Rhodoligotrophos appendicifer: one gene and its partner. Each later gene encodes a partner of the first gene's protein in a complex. Links are inferred from orthologs where the notes say so. Each region holds a gene or a part of one and is shown on either strand. Other genes may lie near its edges. The genes, in order: xseA and FKM97_RS24990.

The links.
Region 2: the proteins of xseA (region 1) and FKM97_RS24990 are in contact, whole or in part, in a cryo-EM structure (PDB 8TXR), measured with the Escherichia coli proteins. The link is inferred for Rhodoligotrophos appendicifer from one-to-one orthologs.

Annotation. Positions count from the first base shown.
Region 1 is NZ_VHKL01000006.1:57,317-64,072, forward strand. Bases 2,381-5,311 are described here. They hold xseA (exodeoxyribonuclease VII large subunit), read right to left. Parts: upstream 4,680-5,311; coding sequence 3,081-4,679; downstream 2,381-3,080. Other genes in these bases: FKM97_RS14325 (carboxylate-amine ligase), read left to right, coding at 2,381-2,726; FKM97_RS14330 (DUF2093 domain-containing protein), read right to left, coding at 2,766-2,987; purD (phosphoribosylamine--glycine ligase), read left to right, coding at 4,770-5,311. Also shown: FKM97_RS14310 (class II 3-deoxy-7-phosphoheptulonate synthase), read right to left, coding at 1-723; FKM97_RS14315 (hypothetical protein), read left to right, coding at 1,031-1,279; FKM97_RS14320 (hypothetical protein), read left to right, coding at 1,289-1,507; more of FKM97_RS14325, read left to right, coding at 1,581-2,380; more of purD, read left to right, coding at 5,312-6,038; FKM97_RS14345 (alpha/beta fold hydrolase), read left to right, coding at 6,072-6,756. UniProt on the Escherichia coli protein: Bidirectionally degrades single-stranded DNA into large acid-insoluble oligonucleotides, which are then degraded further into small acid-soluble oligonucleotides.
Region 2 is NZ_VHKL01000018.1:4,137-10,913, forward strand. What follows is about bases 3,780-6,731. They hold FKM97_RS24990 (exodeoxyribonuclease VII small subunit), read left to right. Parts: upstream 3,780-5,108; coding sequence 5,109-5,354; downstream 5,355-6,731. Other genes in these bases: FKM97_RS24980 (acyl-CoA dehydrogenase family protein), read left to right, coding at 3,780-3,973; FKM97_RS24985 (histone deacetylase family protein), read left to right, coding at 4,171-5,109; FKM97_RS24995 (TlyA family RNA methyltransferase), read left to right, coding at 5,517-6,260; FKM97_RS25000 (Dps family protein), read left to right, coding at 6,320-6,731. Outside these bases: FKM97_RS24970 (DHA2 family efflux MFS transporter permease subunit), read left to right, coding at 1-1,110; FKM97_RS24975 (L-threonylcarbamoyladenylate synthase), read right to left, coding at 1,149-2,138; more of FKM97_RS24980, read left to right, coding at 2,228-3,779; more of FKM97_RS25000, read left to right, coding at 6,732-6,777. UniProt on the Escherichia coli protein: Bidirectionally degrades single-stranded DNA into large acid-insoluble oligonucleotides, which are then degraded further into small acid-soluble oligonucleotides.

The DNA of each region.
Region 1 (6,756 bases):
ACCGAGCAGCAACGCCTCATGGCTGGTGAAGAAATCGGTCTGCCTGAGCTGTGGTGCAGTATCGGCATTGATGCCGATGGCGCGCATGAAGTTCAGCGTTTCTGTCAGCCGGTCGGCAAGCGCCTGATAGCGCGCGCTCGCCGGACTGTCGCGCAGGAAGCCGAGCGTCCAATTATGCACATGTTCGAGATTGGCATAACCGCCCTGGGCGAAGGCGCGCAGCAGGTTCAACGTGGCCGCCGACTGCCGATAGGCCATCAATTGCCTCTCGGGATCCGGGATGCGGCCCTCGGGCGTGAAATCGTTGGAATTGATGATGTCGCCGCGATAGGCGGGCAGCGTCACGCCGTCGACTGTCTCGTTCGGTGCCGAGCGTGGTTTGGCGAACTGGCCGGCGATCCGGCCGACCTTGACCACCGGCGAGGAGGCGCCGAAGGTCAGCACGATCGCCATCTGCAGAAACACCCGGAAGAAGTCGCGGATATTGTCGGCAGAATGTTCTTCGAAGCTCTCAGCGCAATCGCCGCCCTGGAGCAGGAAGCCTTTCCCCTCCGCCACCTTGGCGAGTTTGCGCTTCAGCTTTCGCGCTTCTCCAGCAAAGACCAGCGGAGGAAATCCCTTCAGCTGCGCCTCGACGGCAGCCAGCTTCGCGGCATCCGGATAGTCCGGCATCTGGACCACCGGCAGAGTGCGCCATGTGTCGGGTGTCCAATGCTGTGCCATGTCAACAACTCCAAAACCGAGCGGACGATCATGTCGGCCCTCGAAAGGTGACGTCCCTATGAATGTTTCCTGGCGGCGGTGACCCTGGACTGGCTTCCGCACCGTGCCCCCTTGATATGGCCGTCGGCCGGCAGGCACCCAATCGACGCCGGGATCTATACACGCCCGCCGCTCACGTGGCCAGTCGCTCTGGATATCCTTCAAATCACGAACTCAACCTGAGTCTGTCACATTTTAGGCCCCTGCCCCATCGACTTTCTTCGAATTCCTGCATCTAGGAATCATGCTCATCCAGAGGAGACGTATAATGAGCAACATCGATCCAGCGAATGAAGAGGCGACGTCGGCAGTTGTTCTCGAACAGCTCAAGCTCGTCGTTGAGCGGATACAGCACCATGTCTGTGACGCGAACAGCACCTTGGGATCCAGCACCGATCCGGAGATCGTCGCCATCGTGAACCGCCTTCAGCCCATCTTCTGCACGGAGGAAGCGCGCGGCTTTGCCAACAGCAGCGACTTCCATCCCAATCCCGCCGCGATCGAAGCTTTTCTTTAGGAGGGGCCGATGAAGGAAGAGAGATATGCGGAGCAACTCAAGCAATTTAAGATCGCCTTCGCCCGCTTCAAGGAGAAGTTTTGCGAGCCGGAGACCGACTTTCTCCATACCCTTGATGACGTGGAGCGCCAGGCGGTTGAGACCGCGAGGCCCGTTGTTTGTGCGATCGAGGATGGAGCGAGCCTCGACATAAGGTCGACGCAAGCAGTCGCGGATGTCTTCTTCTAGGTAATCGGTCGCACCGATCGCCCCTGCGTCCGTGGCCCCTTGTTGGTCGCCCTGGCATCGGCCAAGATCCGGCATGGCCCATGCTTTGATCGAACCCAGCTTCTCCCTTGGCATCGAAGAGGAATATCTCCTCGTCGATGCCAAGACCCGAGACCTCATTCACGAGGCCCCGAAAGGACTTCTGGCCGCGTGCGAGCGCCGCCTGTTGGGACAGGTCAGTCCCGAATTCCTGCAGTGTCAGATCGAGGTCGGCACGCGGGTCTGCTCGACCATGGACGAGGCCCGAACCGACTTGGCGCATCTGCGCCGGACCATCGCCGATACGGCCCGAGATCACGGTCTTGCGCCGATCGCCGCCTCCACCCATCCCTTTGCCCGTTGGGATGATCAGCGCCACACCCACCGTGATCGCTACGAGATTCTGGCCAAGGATCTGCAGGTGGTGGTTCAGCGCATGCTCATCTGTGGCATGCATGTCCATGTAGCCGTGGAGGATGAGGACCTCCGCATCGATCTCTTCAACCAGCTTGTCTACTTCCTACCGCATCTTCTGATGCTAACGACCTCTTCGCCCTTCTGGCAGGGCCGCAATACGGGGCTTGCCTCCTATCGGCTCATTGTCTTCGATAGCCTTCCTCGCACCGGCCTGCCGCCGCAATTCTCGAGCTTTGCCGATTACCAGCGCACGGTGGCGACGCTGACGTCGCTGGCGATCGTCGAGGATGCAACGAAGATCTGGTGGGATCTGCGACCTTCTGGGCGCTTCCCCACGCTGGAACTTCGCATCTGTGACGTCTGCACCCGTCTCGACGACGCCATCGCCGTGGCCGCCTTGTTTCGCTGCTTGGTGAGGATGTTGTTCCGCCTGCGCCGGGACAATCAGCGGTGGCGGTCTTATGAACGATTTCTCGTCAATGAGAACCGCTGGCGCGCCTTGCGCTACGGTGCATCGCAAGGGCTGATTGACTTCGGCCGAGGCGAAATTGTGCCTTCCGAGGGCTTGCTTGAGGAGTTGCTCATCCTGGTGCGGCCGGACGCCGAGCACTTCGGCGGTGTCGCTGAGGTGGAGCACTGCCGGACCATTCTCCAGCGGGGAACGAGTGCGGTTCGCCAGATCTCAGTGTTCGAGGCCGCAAAACGGCGCGGCCTTGCAGAGGATGAAGCTCTTGCGGCCGTGGTGGACGACTTGATTTCCCAGACGGTTGCCGATTTCGGCTGAGAAAGCGAATCATCACGGTCCGAGCCCAGCCAGAGCCGCTTACGACCCCTGCAGTTCGAGATAGCGCTTCATAGAGGTCTCGGCATCGGCATACACTTCCTGCTTCTCCACGCTCCAGTACCGCACGAGGTCCATCGGAATCGGTACGCCTGTAATCGAGCAGCGAACGAAATCGCCGGGCACGACGACTTGGTAGTCGCCATCGAGGTACCGCAGCTTAGCTTCGCGGCCACCCACGAAACCTGGTTCGTATCTATTCATCAAATTCGCTCCGACCCCCGACTGCCCCGGGGTATTCTGAAGGGCGCCAACCTATCATGGATCATGTCCAAGCTTAAGCGTTGCGAGCCCGCCTTAGAACAGCTCGCCCTGGCTTTTCGCCGCAGCCCGTCCCCGGTTTATGCGTCGCGGTCCGGCAAGTCCGACGCCGCTGGTAATGACGGCACCGCTCTCTCCATCATGGAAGCGGAGGCTGACGGCCTCGCCGGGTTCGGTCTCCGCTGCCGAGCGCACCGGATGGCCCCCCTTCAGCACCAGCGCATAACCGCGCTCCAGCACTGCCTTGTACCCGAGGGAGGCGAATAACTTTCCCTGTGACTGAAGTTGCTGCCCAAGGCTTTCAAGACGCCGTATGATCGCGCGCCGCGACTGAACGGAACAGGCGTTCAGCCGTTCGCGCCCCTGGTTCGCCAGTGCGCGGGTACTGCGCGGCGATAGTCGAGCTTCGATGCGCGCGTATTCGGCCCGGTGGTGGCGGAGATTTGTACCCAGGGCGCGCCCGAGGCGATGGCCTTGTGCGTCGAGACGCTGCCCATCCCGTGCGCAGCGCACCAGCATCAGCCGGGGCTGCAGCTTTGCCGCCGACATGATGAAGCTGGCGCGGTGATGATGAGTGTTGGCTCGCAAGGCGCTGGTGAGCCGCCCGGCTGCTGTGTCGAATTTCTGTCGCGCCAGCCCCAGCATGTCCTCGGGCTTCGGCAATCCACGCGCGGCCGACAGAACCCGCACGCGCCTTTCCTCCACCATGCGCCGCGCCGCCCGTCGCTGCCGATAGCCGAGATCATCCACGGTCGCGATCAGGTCCGCCCGCACCGGCACCGCACATTCCGCGGCGGCGGTGGGTGTTGGACAGCGCCGGTCGGCGGCATGATCGATGAGGGTCGTATCCGTCTCGTGGCCCACGGCTGAGATCAGCGGAATGTCGCTCCCGGCTGCCGCCCTGACGACATCTTCCTCGTTGAAGCCCCACAGATCTTCGAGCGATCCTCCGCCACGGGCGACGATGATCACGTCTGGCCGCGGCACAGGGCCGCCGGCTGGTAGCGCGTTGAAGCCGCGGATGGCCGCGGCCACTTCCGCCGCACAGGTCTCCCCCTGCACCCGCACTGGCCACACCAGCACATGGCGTGGGAACCGATCCGAGAGCCGGTGGAGAATATCGCGGATCACCGCACCCGTTGGCGAAGTGACGACACCGATGACGCGCGGCAGAAACGGGATCGCCACCTTGCGCTCTGTCGCGAACAGCCCCTCGGCGGTCAGCTTTCGCCTCCGCTCGTCGAGAAGGGCCATGAGCGCACCGATACCGGCCGGTTCCAGCTGCTCGATGACGATCTGATATTTGGACGAGCCAGGGAAGGTGGTCAACTTCCCCGTGGCAATGACTTCGAGGCCCTCCTGCGGCTTGAACCGCAGCTTGGCCACGGCCGTGCGCCAGATGACCGCCTCCAGCTTGGCGGCATCATCCTTGAGCGCGAAATAGCAATGACCGGAGGAATGCTGCCCGCGAAAGCCGCTGATCTCACCGCGCACCCTCACGAAGGCGAAGGCATCCTCGACCGTTCTTTTGAGTGCGAAGGAGAGTTCGCTGACGGAGAACTCCACGACGTTTGCGGTCCCGCCGCGCTGGGACGGATCGAGTGGCCAGCCATTCGCCGGCAGTTCCTTGGGCATTGATCGAATCCTCTTTTCAGCCGCCTATCTGATGCTAAGAAGGCAGCGCATTCAAGGCGGGGCCCATCTTACGACCTCTGAAGGAGCGACATGAACGTCCTGGTGATCGGCTCCGGCGGCCGCGAACACGCCCTCTGCTGGGCGATTGGCGCGAGCCCTCTGGTAAATAGGCTCTTTTGCGCCCCCGGCAATGGCGGCATTGCGGCGGTTGCAACCTGCGTAGAGCTCCCCGTCACCGATCATGCCGCCCTGATTGAGTTCTGCCGCGCGGAGACAATCGGCTTTGTCGTCGTCGGTCCGGAGATCCCGCTCGTGGCAGGCCTCGTCGATGATCTTGAGGCTGCGGGGATCAAGGCCTTCGGGCCCACCGCCTTGGCAGCACGGCTTGAGGGCTCGAAGGCCTTCACCAAGGAGCTCTGCGCCAGACAGAACATACCGACTGCAGGTTTTGCCCGGTTCACCGATCTTGTCGCCGCGAAAGCCTATCTCGCCGACCGGGCCCCGATTGTGATCAAGGCGGATGGGCTGGCAGCCGGCAAGGGCGTGGTCGTCGCCATGACCAGCGAGGAGGCCCACGCGGCAGTGGCCGACATGCTCGGCGGCCAGTTCGGTGAAGCCGGCGCAGAGGTGGTCATCGAGGAGTATCTGGAGGGCGAGGAGGCGAGCTTTTTTGTCCTCGTTGATGGGAGCCACGCGCTGCCTCTTGAGACGGCGCAGGATCACAAGCGCGTCGGCGATGGCGATACGGGGCCGAACACCGGCGGCATGGGTGCCTATTCGCCCGCCCCTGTGATGACACGCGAGATGATCGAGCGAACCATGCGCGAGATCATCCTGCCGACGGTCAACGGCATGGCCGAGGCCGGCACACCGTTCAAGGGCGTGCTCTATGCCGGCCTGATGATCACCGCCGAGGGCCCCAAGCTCATCGAATACAATGTCCGCTTCGGCGATCCCGAATGCCAGGTGCTGATGATGCGACTCAAATCCGACATCGTCCCCGCCCTTATCGCGAGCCGCGATGGGGAGCTCGCCAATTTCGACTTGCGCTGGCATGCCGAGCCGGCTCTGACCGTGGTCATGGCGGCGAAGGGCTATCCCGGAGATTTCCAGCGACGCACACCGATCACAGGTCTGGAGGAGGCCGGCAAAGTTGAAGGCGTGCAGATCTTCCATGCGGGCACGGTGCGGGAAGGTGACAGGATCCTTGCCAATGGCGGCCGGGTCCTGAACGTGACCGCGACGGGCGGAACCCTCGCTGAGGCCCAGGCGCGCGCCTACCGGGCGGTGGATCTCATCGACTGGCCGGAAGGCTTTTGTCGTCGCGATATCGGTTGGCGCGCCGTCTCCTTGGGATAGACAGAAATAGGCAGCCGTTGCAGAAGGAGTGTCATGGAGGAACTTTTTCCCGGCTTTGAGGAACGTCGCGTCGAGACTTTCGGCGCGGAGATCAACTTGCGGGTCGGTGGCTCGGGGCCTCCTCTGGTGCTGCTGCACGGCTATCCCCAGACCCACGCCTGCTGGCATGGGGTGGCAGCGAGGCTTGCTGACCGCTTCACATTGGTTCTCCCGGATCTCCGCGGTTATGGCAAATCCTCCTGTCCCACCAACGACCCGGATAACTTCACCTATTCCAAGCGCGCCATGGCGCAAGACATCCTGCAGGTCATGCACAAGCTGGGCTTCGAGCGCTTCGGCGTCGTGGGCCATGATCGCGGTGCCCGCGTGGCCTACCGCCTGGCCCTTGATGAGCCGGCTGCAATATCCGGTCTTGCCGTCCTCGACATCGTGCCCACTTTGGAGACATGGGAATCCATGAAGGGCGCCGGGGCCGCGGCCATGGGCGCCTACCACTGGCTGTTCCTCGCTCAGCCCTTTCCTCTGCCTGAAATGCTCATCGAGCAGCGGGCGACGGAGTTCCTCGACTACACGCTTGCAAGCTGGTCGGGCACTAAGGATCTGAGCCCCTTCAATGCCGTGGCACTCGCCAGCTACCGCCTCGCATTCTCTATTCCCCCGCATATTCATGCGACCTGCTGTGATTATCGCGCCGGCCAGACCTATGATCTTGAGGCCG
Region 2 (6,777 bases), on another replicon or contig:
AATTCGTTCGAGATGCTGGTGGCGACGCGGGCGCTGCAGGGGATCGGGGGCGCGATGATGACGCCGGTGGGGCGGCTGATCCTGCTGCGCTCGTTCCCGCGCGCCCGGCTGGTGACGGCGATGACGTATATGACGCTGCCCGCCATCATCGGGCCGGTGGCGGGGCCGCTCCTGGGGGGCGTGCTGACGACATATGCGTCGTGGCGGTGGATCTTCTATGTGAATGTGCCGATCGGGCTTTTGGGCATGGTGCTGGCGCTGCGCTATGTGGAGAATACGAAAGCACCGCAGCTCGCGCGGTTCGATTTCAAGGGCTTCGTCATGGTGGGGCTGGGGGCGGCCTTGCTGCAGTTCGGACTGGAGAATGTGGGGCGGCCGATGCTGCCGGTGCCGGCCATCGTGCTGGTGCTGGCGGCTTCGGCGCTGATGCTGCTCGGCTTCGTGCGGCATGCGCGTAGGGTCGCAGCACCGGCCGTGGACCTCACGCTGTTCCGCGAGCGCGCCTTCGCGGTGGGGACGCTGGCGGGAGGATTGTGCCGGGTGGGGCTCAACGGCACGCCGTTCCTGCTGCCGCTGATGCTGCAGGTGGGCTTCGGCATGAGCCCCGTCCTGTCCGGCTCGCTCACCTTCGCCAGCAGCCTGGGGGTCGTGCTGGTGAGGCCGTCGCTGTCGCCGCTGCTGAAGCGCTTCGGCTTCGACCGGGTGCTGATCGCCAGCGCGGTCTTCAGCGCGCTGTTCACCGCGGGCTTTGCCCTGATCGAGCCGGGGACGCCGCATTGGGCGATCGGGACCTACGTGTTCGCCTTCGGGCTCATGCGCTCGCTGCAGTTCATGACCTCGAACACGCTGTCCTATGCGGACCTGCCGAGCGAGAAGCTGTCGCGGGGCACGAGCCTGGGCGGCGTGCTGCAGCAGCTGAGCGTGAGCTTCGGGGTGTCGATCGCGGCCACGCTGCTGGCGCTGGTGAGCGTGGGCAGCCACGAGCTCACCCCGGCGCGGTTCCACGAGGTGTTCCTGCTGCTGGCAGTGATCCCGCTGCTGTCGATCCCGGGCTTCCTGCTGCTGAAGCCGGAAGACGGGCGACAGGTGAGCCGGCATGTCAGGGACTGATGCAGCCTGCAGCTGCTGTGCCGGCGGCAGGAGTGGTGTCAGCGCGGCGCGGCGGCGCGGGCGAGCCGGTCGTTGATGGCCTCGCCGAGGCCGTGATGGGGAACCGGGGCTGCGGCAATGGTGGAGGACCGGCTGACGGCCTCGGCGTCGAGCTCGTGCAGCAGGCGGAACAAATTGGCAGCGGCCTCGATGAGATCGCCGCCGGGCGAGAGATTGCGCATGGGGCCGTCATGAGGGGCGGCCGGTCCGAAGGCGAGATAGGCCTCGCCGGGGGCCGGGGCCGTCACGTTCAGGCGCAGGGCTGCACGCGGCGCGTAATGGCTGAGGAGCTGGCCCGGCGCGGTGGGACGATCGGGATCGGCGGCACAATCCGCCAGCCGCCCCTCGAGACAGCGCTCGATCGCCTCGCGGGCGAGGCCGCCGGGGCGCAGCAGCGTCGGCGCGGATCCCAGACAGGCGATAATCGTCGATTCGAGGCCGATGCCGGTGGCGCCGGCGTCGAGGATCCGGTCGACCCGGTCGCCGAGGCTGGCGGCCACATGAGCGGCCAGAGTCGGGCTGATCGAGCCGGAGCGGTTGGCGCTGGGTGCCGCCAGCGGCCGGCCACAGGCGCGCAGCAGGGCTTGGGCCGTTTCGTGGGCGGGGACGCGCAGGGCGATCGTGTCGAGCCCGGCCGAGGCCAGAGCGGAGATCGGGCAGCCGGGTGCGCGCGGCACGACCAGGGTCAGGGGACCCGGCCAGAAGGCCTGTGCCAGGCGTTCGGCGGCCGCATCGAAGCTGCCCAGGACGCGGGCGGCAGCGAGATCTTCGACATGGATGATGAGCGGATTGAAGCTGGGCCGGCCCTTCGCCTCGAAGATGCGGGCCACGGCCCGGTCCGAGGTTGCGTCCGCGCCCAGGCCGTAGACCGTCTCGGTGGGAAAGGCCACGAGGTTGCCATGGCCCAGACAATCGGCCGCCGAGGCGATATTCTCCGGGGTCGCGGGCAGGATTTGCAGGCCGCGGGCCTCATGTCCGATTGACGCCACGGCGCTGACCCCTACATTCCATGCACAAATAGAAATTCACACGCGTATCGCGCCGGCCTGCCCCGCGCGCTCAAGCCAGGAAGCCTCCAATGCCTTATACCCCACAGGTCGACGACCTCAAGCATGTGCTCGGTTCCATCACCGGATTCCGCCAACTGGTGGAGGAGGGGCTGTTCCCGGACCTCACCGCAGACACGCTGGACCAGATCCTGGAGGAGGCGGGCCGCTTTGCCGGAGAGGTCCTCGCGCCGCTCAATGTGGTGGGCGACCGGGTCGGCGCCAAGCGCAATGCGGACGGCTCCGTGACGACAGCGCCGGGCTGGCGGGAGGCCTATACGCGGTGGGTGGAGGCAGGATGGGGCGCGCTGCCGTCGCCGGTCGATTATGGCGGCCAGGGCCTGCCGGTTTCGGTAGGGCTTGCGGTGCAGGAATTGTGGAACACCGCGGCCATGGCCTTCGGGCTCGGACCGCTGCTCACGCAAGGAGCGGCGGATGCGCTGCATCAACATGGCAGCGAGGCCCTCAAGAGCATCTATTTGCCGAAGCTCGCCACCGGGGAATGGTCGGGCACCATGGTGCTGACCGAGCCGCAGGCCGGCACCGATCTCGCCGCCATCAAGACCAAGGCCGAGCCGCAAGGCGACGGCACCTACAGAGTTCAGGGCACGAAGATCTTCATCACCTATGGCGAACATGATCTCGTGGACAATATCGTGCATTTCGTCCTGGCACGGGTCGTGGGGGCGCCGGAGGGCACGCGCGGGATCTCCATGTTCCTGGTGCCGAAGGTGCTCGTGAACGAAGACGGCAGCCTGGGCGCGCGCAACGACGTCAAATGCCTGGCGCTGGAGCACAAGCTCGGAATCCATGCGAGCCCCACCTGCGTCATGGCCTATGGCGAAGAGGACGGTGCGGTGGGCTATCTCGTGGGGCAGGAAAATCGCGGCCTCAACTGCATGTTCACGATGATGAATTCGGCCCGGCTGCATGTGGGGATGCAGGGTGTGGCCGTCGGCGAGCGGGCGTTCCAGCATGCGCTGGGCTATGCCCAGGACCGGAAACAGGGAAAGCGGTCGGGATCGGACCAGATGGTGCCGATCATCACGCATCCGGACGTCAAGCGCATGCTGCTGGACATGAAGGCGAAGGTCGCGGCATCGCGGGCGATCTGCTTTGCCACCGCCTATGCCCTCGACGTCGCCCGCCATGGGCGGACGGAGGAGGAGCGGCTCCATCATGAAATGCTGGCCCAGCTGCTCACGCCGGTCGCCAAGGCATTTCCCACCGACATGGGCGTGGATGTGGCCTCGACCGGCATTCAGGTGCATGGCGGCATGGGCTTCATCGAAGAGACGGGCGCTGCGCAATATTACCGTGATGCGCGGATCGCGCCCATCTATGAGGGCACCAACGGCGTGCAGGCGATCGACCTGGTGGGACGCAAGCTGCCGCTGGGCGAAGGCCGCGTGGTCGCCGGGCTGATCAAGGAGCTGCGCGGCATCGCCGAGGAGGCGCGGGCGGTGAACGATCCGGCCTTCGGCAAGACGGCCGAGCGGGTGGGCGAGGCGGTTGCCGATCTCGAGGAGGCGACGGCCTGGATGCTGAAGGCGCTGGCGCGCAACCAGGACGAAGCCATGGCCGGAGCGACGCGCTATCTGAAGCTGTTCGGGCTGGCCGCCGGCGGCGCCTGGCTGACCAAGGGGGCGCTGCAGGACCGGACCAACGGACATGTGCCGACGGCGCGGTTCTTCGCCGAACAGGCCCTGCCGGAGACGGGGGCGCTGAAGCGCAGCGTCATGGAGGGCGCGGATGCGGTGCTGGAGGCAGCCCTCTAGGCGGTGTGCGTGGGCGGGTTTGCCAGCGGGTGTGCCGGCGGGTTTGCCTCTGCCGCCCGGGGTCCCGGCTCTGCGCGGACGCACGCGTCCGCTGCGGCCGGGATGACCGGGATGCTTTCTTTTCGACCCTTTCAGGCTGAGCAGTCGAGGGATTTTCCGTTTTCCCTTGCGGGAGAGGGATCTTTATAAGGAGCTTCATGAACACTCTTCTTCTCACGCATCCGGATTGTCTCGAGCATGAGACGCCGAAGGGGCATCCGGAACGGGTCGATCGGCTGCGCGCCATCAACCAGATCCTGGCCGCGCCGCATTTCCAGAGGCTCGACCGGCTCGAGGCCCCGCGCGGCCTGCGGGAATCGGTGCTGCTGGCCCATGAGGAATCCTATGTCTCGCGCATCGAGGAGGCGGTCCCGTCGGAGGGGATGGAGGCGGTCGACCCCGACACCTGGCTGTCGCCCCGATCTCTGGATGCGGCCTTGCGCGGGGTGGGGGCCGCGACCCGGGCGGTCGATGCCGTGTTCAATGGGGAGGCCGTGAACGCCTTCTGCGCCACGCGACCGCCGGGACACCATGCCGAAAGCGACAAGGCCATGGGCTTCTGTTTCTTCAACAATGCGGCGATCGCCGCCCTGCATGCGCGCGAGAACCACAATGCGCAGCGGGTGGCGGTCGTCGATTTCGACGTGCATCACGGCAATGGCACGCAGGAGATCTTCTGGTCTGACCGGGACCTGTTCTACGGCTCGACCCACCAGATGCCGCTGTTCCCGGGCACCGGCGAGATGTCGGAAACGGGGGTGGGCAACATCGTGAACGCGCCATTGCGGGCGGGCGACGGGTCGGACCGGTTCCGCGAGGCGATGATGTCGACCATCCTGCCGGCGCTGGATGCCTTCGAGCCCGATTTGATCGTGGTCTCCGCCGGCTTCGATGCCCATCGCGACGATCCTCTGGGCAGCCTGCAGCTGAGCGAAGAGGACTTCATCTGGATCACGCTCCGGCTCCTGGAACTCGCCGACCAGCATTGCGAAGGGCGGCTGGTGTCGGTCCTGGAAGGCGGCTACGACCTGCGCGCATTGGCGAGCTCGGTCGGATGCCACGTACAGACCCTGATGCGGGCGGCGGAGATCTCATGATGACGGACAAGCAGGACGTGGCAGGCCTGAGCTTCGAGACGGCGTTGAAGGAACTCGAAGGCATCGTCGACCGGCTCGAGGCGGGCAAGGTCGATCTCGAGGAATCGATCACCATCTATGCCCGCGGCGAGGCCCTGAAAGCCCATTGCGAGGCCTTGCTGAAATCGGCGGAAGCCCGGATCGAGAAGATCACCCTGAAGCCGGACGGAACGGTAGCGGGAACGGTGCCGCTGGACGTGGAGTAGGCGTGGCCCTTCGAGACGCAGCCTTGCGGCTGCTCCTCAGGATGAGAGCACCTTGCCTGGGTGCGGAGCCCTTGGCGGTCCCGGGTCTGCGCGGACGCGGTCGTCCGCTGCGGCCGGGATGACGGTGCGGGAGTGCCATGCGCTTGGGATGACGGAGAGGGAATGGCGCGACAGAGGCTCGACCTCAGGCTGGTGGCGGCGGGGCTGGTGTCCAGCCGGGCGCGGGCTCAGGCGGCGGTTTCGGGCGGGCTGGTGCGGGTCGATGGCGCGGTCGCAACGAAGGCCGCGATGCTGGTGAGGGGGGATGCCCTTCTCAGCGTGGAGGCGGCACCGGAGCTTGCCTATGTCTCGCGCGCCGCCCTCAAGCTTCTCCACGGTCTCGACCATTTCGAGATCGAGGTCGCGGACACGGTGGCGCTGGATCTCGGGGCCTCGACCGGCGGCTTCACCCAGGTGCTGCTGGCGAGGGGTGCTGCCCGGGTGTTCGCTGTGGATGTGGGCCATGGCCAGCTCGATGCCGCGATCGCCGCGGATCCTCGCGTGACGGCGATCGAAGGGCTGAATGCGCGCGATGTGGATGCCGCCACGGTTCCCGTGGCCCCGCAGCTCGTCGTCTGCGATGTGAGCTTCATCAGCCTCAAGCTGGCGCTGCCGGCGAGCCTCGCCCTGGCGGCGCCGCGGGCGGAGCTGTTGGCGCTCATCAAGCCGCAATTCGAGGTCGGCCGCCAGGGCCTGGGCAAGGGCGGCATCGTGCGCGATCCCGCCCTGCAGGAGCAAGCCTGCACCGACATCGCGACCTTTCTGGAGGCGGAGATGGGGTGGGCGGTGCAAGGGGTGACGCCGTCGCCGATCACCGGGGGCGACGGTAACCAAGAATATCTGATCGCGGCACGGGGGCCGAGATAGCGATATGATCGTGCAGCGGATATAATCGCCGCCCCTTCCCAAGCTCGAGGATCACTTTCATGCGCAATGACGAGACTTTGTCGGCCGAAGAGAAGAAGACGCTGGCCCATGGCCTGTCCCGGGTTCTGGCGGACAGCTTCAAGCTCTATCAGAAGACCCACGGGTTCCATTGGAACATCGAGGCGGCGAATTTTCACGACCTGCACCTGATGCTGGAGGAACAATATCGCGACATCTGGGATGCGGTGGACGTGATCGCCGAGCGGATCCGCGCATTGGGCCATTATGCGCCGTCGACGGCGACCGATTTCAGCCAGCTGTCGGAGATCGAGGAGGAGCGCGGCGTGCCCGAGGCCAAGGCGATGCTGAAGCAGCTGGTGGCCGACAATGAGACGGTGGTGCGGACCATGCGCGACATCCGGCCGAAAGTGGAAGAGGCCGGCGACACCGCCACCGGCAGCATGCTGGACGACCGGCTGCAGGTGCATGACAAATATATCTGGATGCTGAAGGCGAC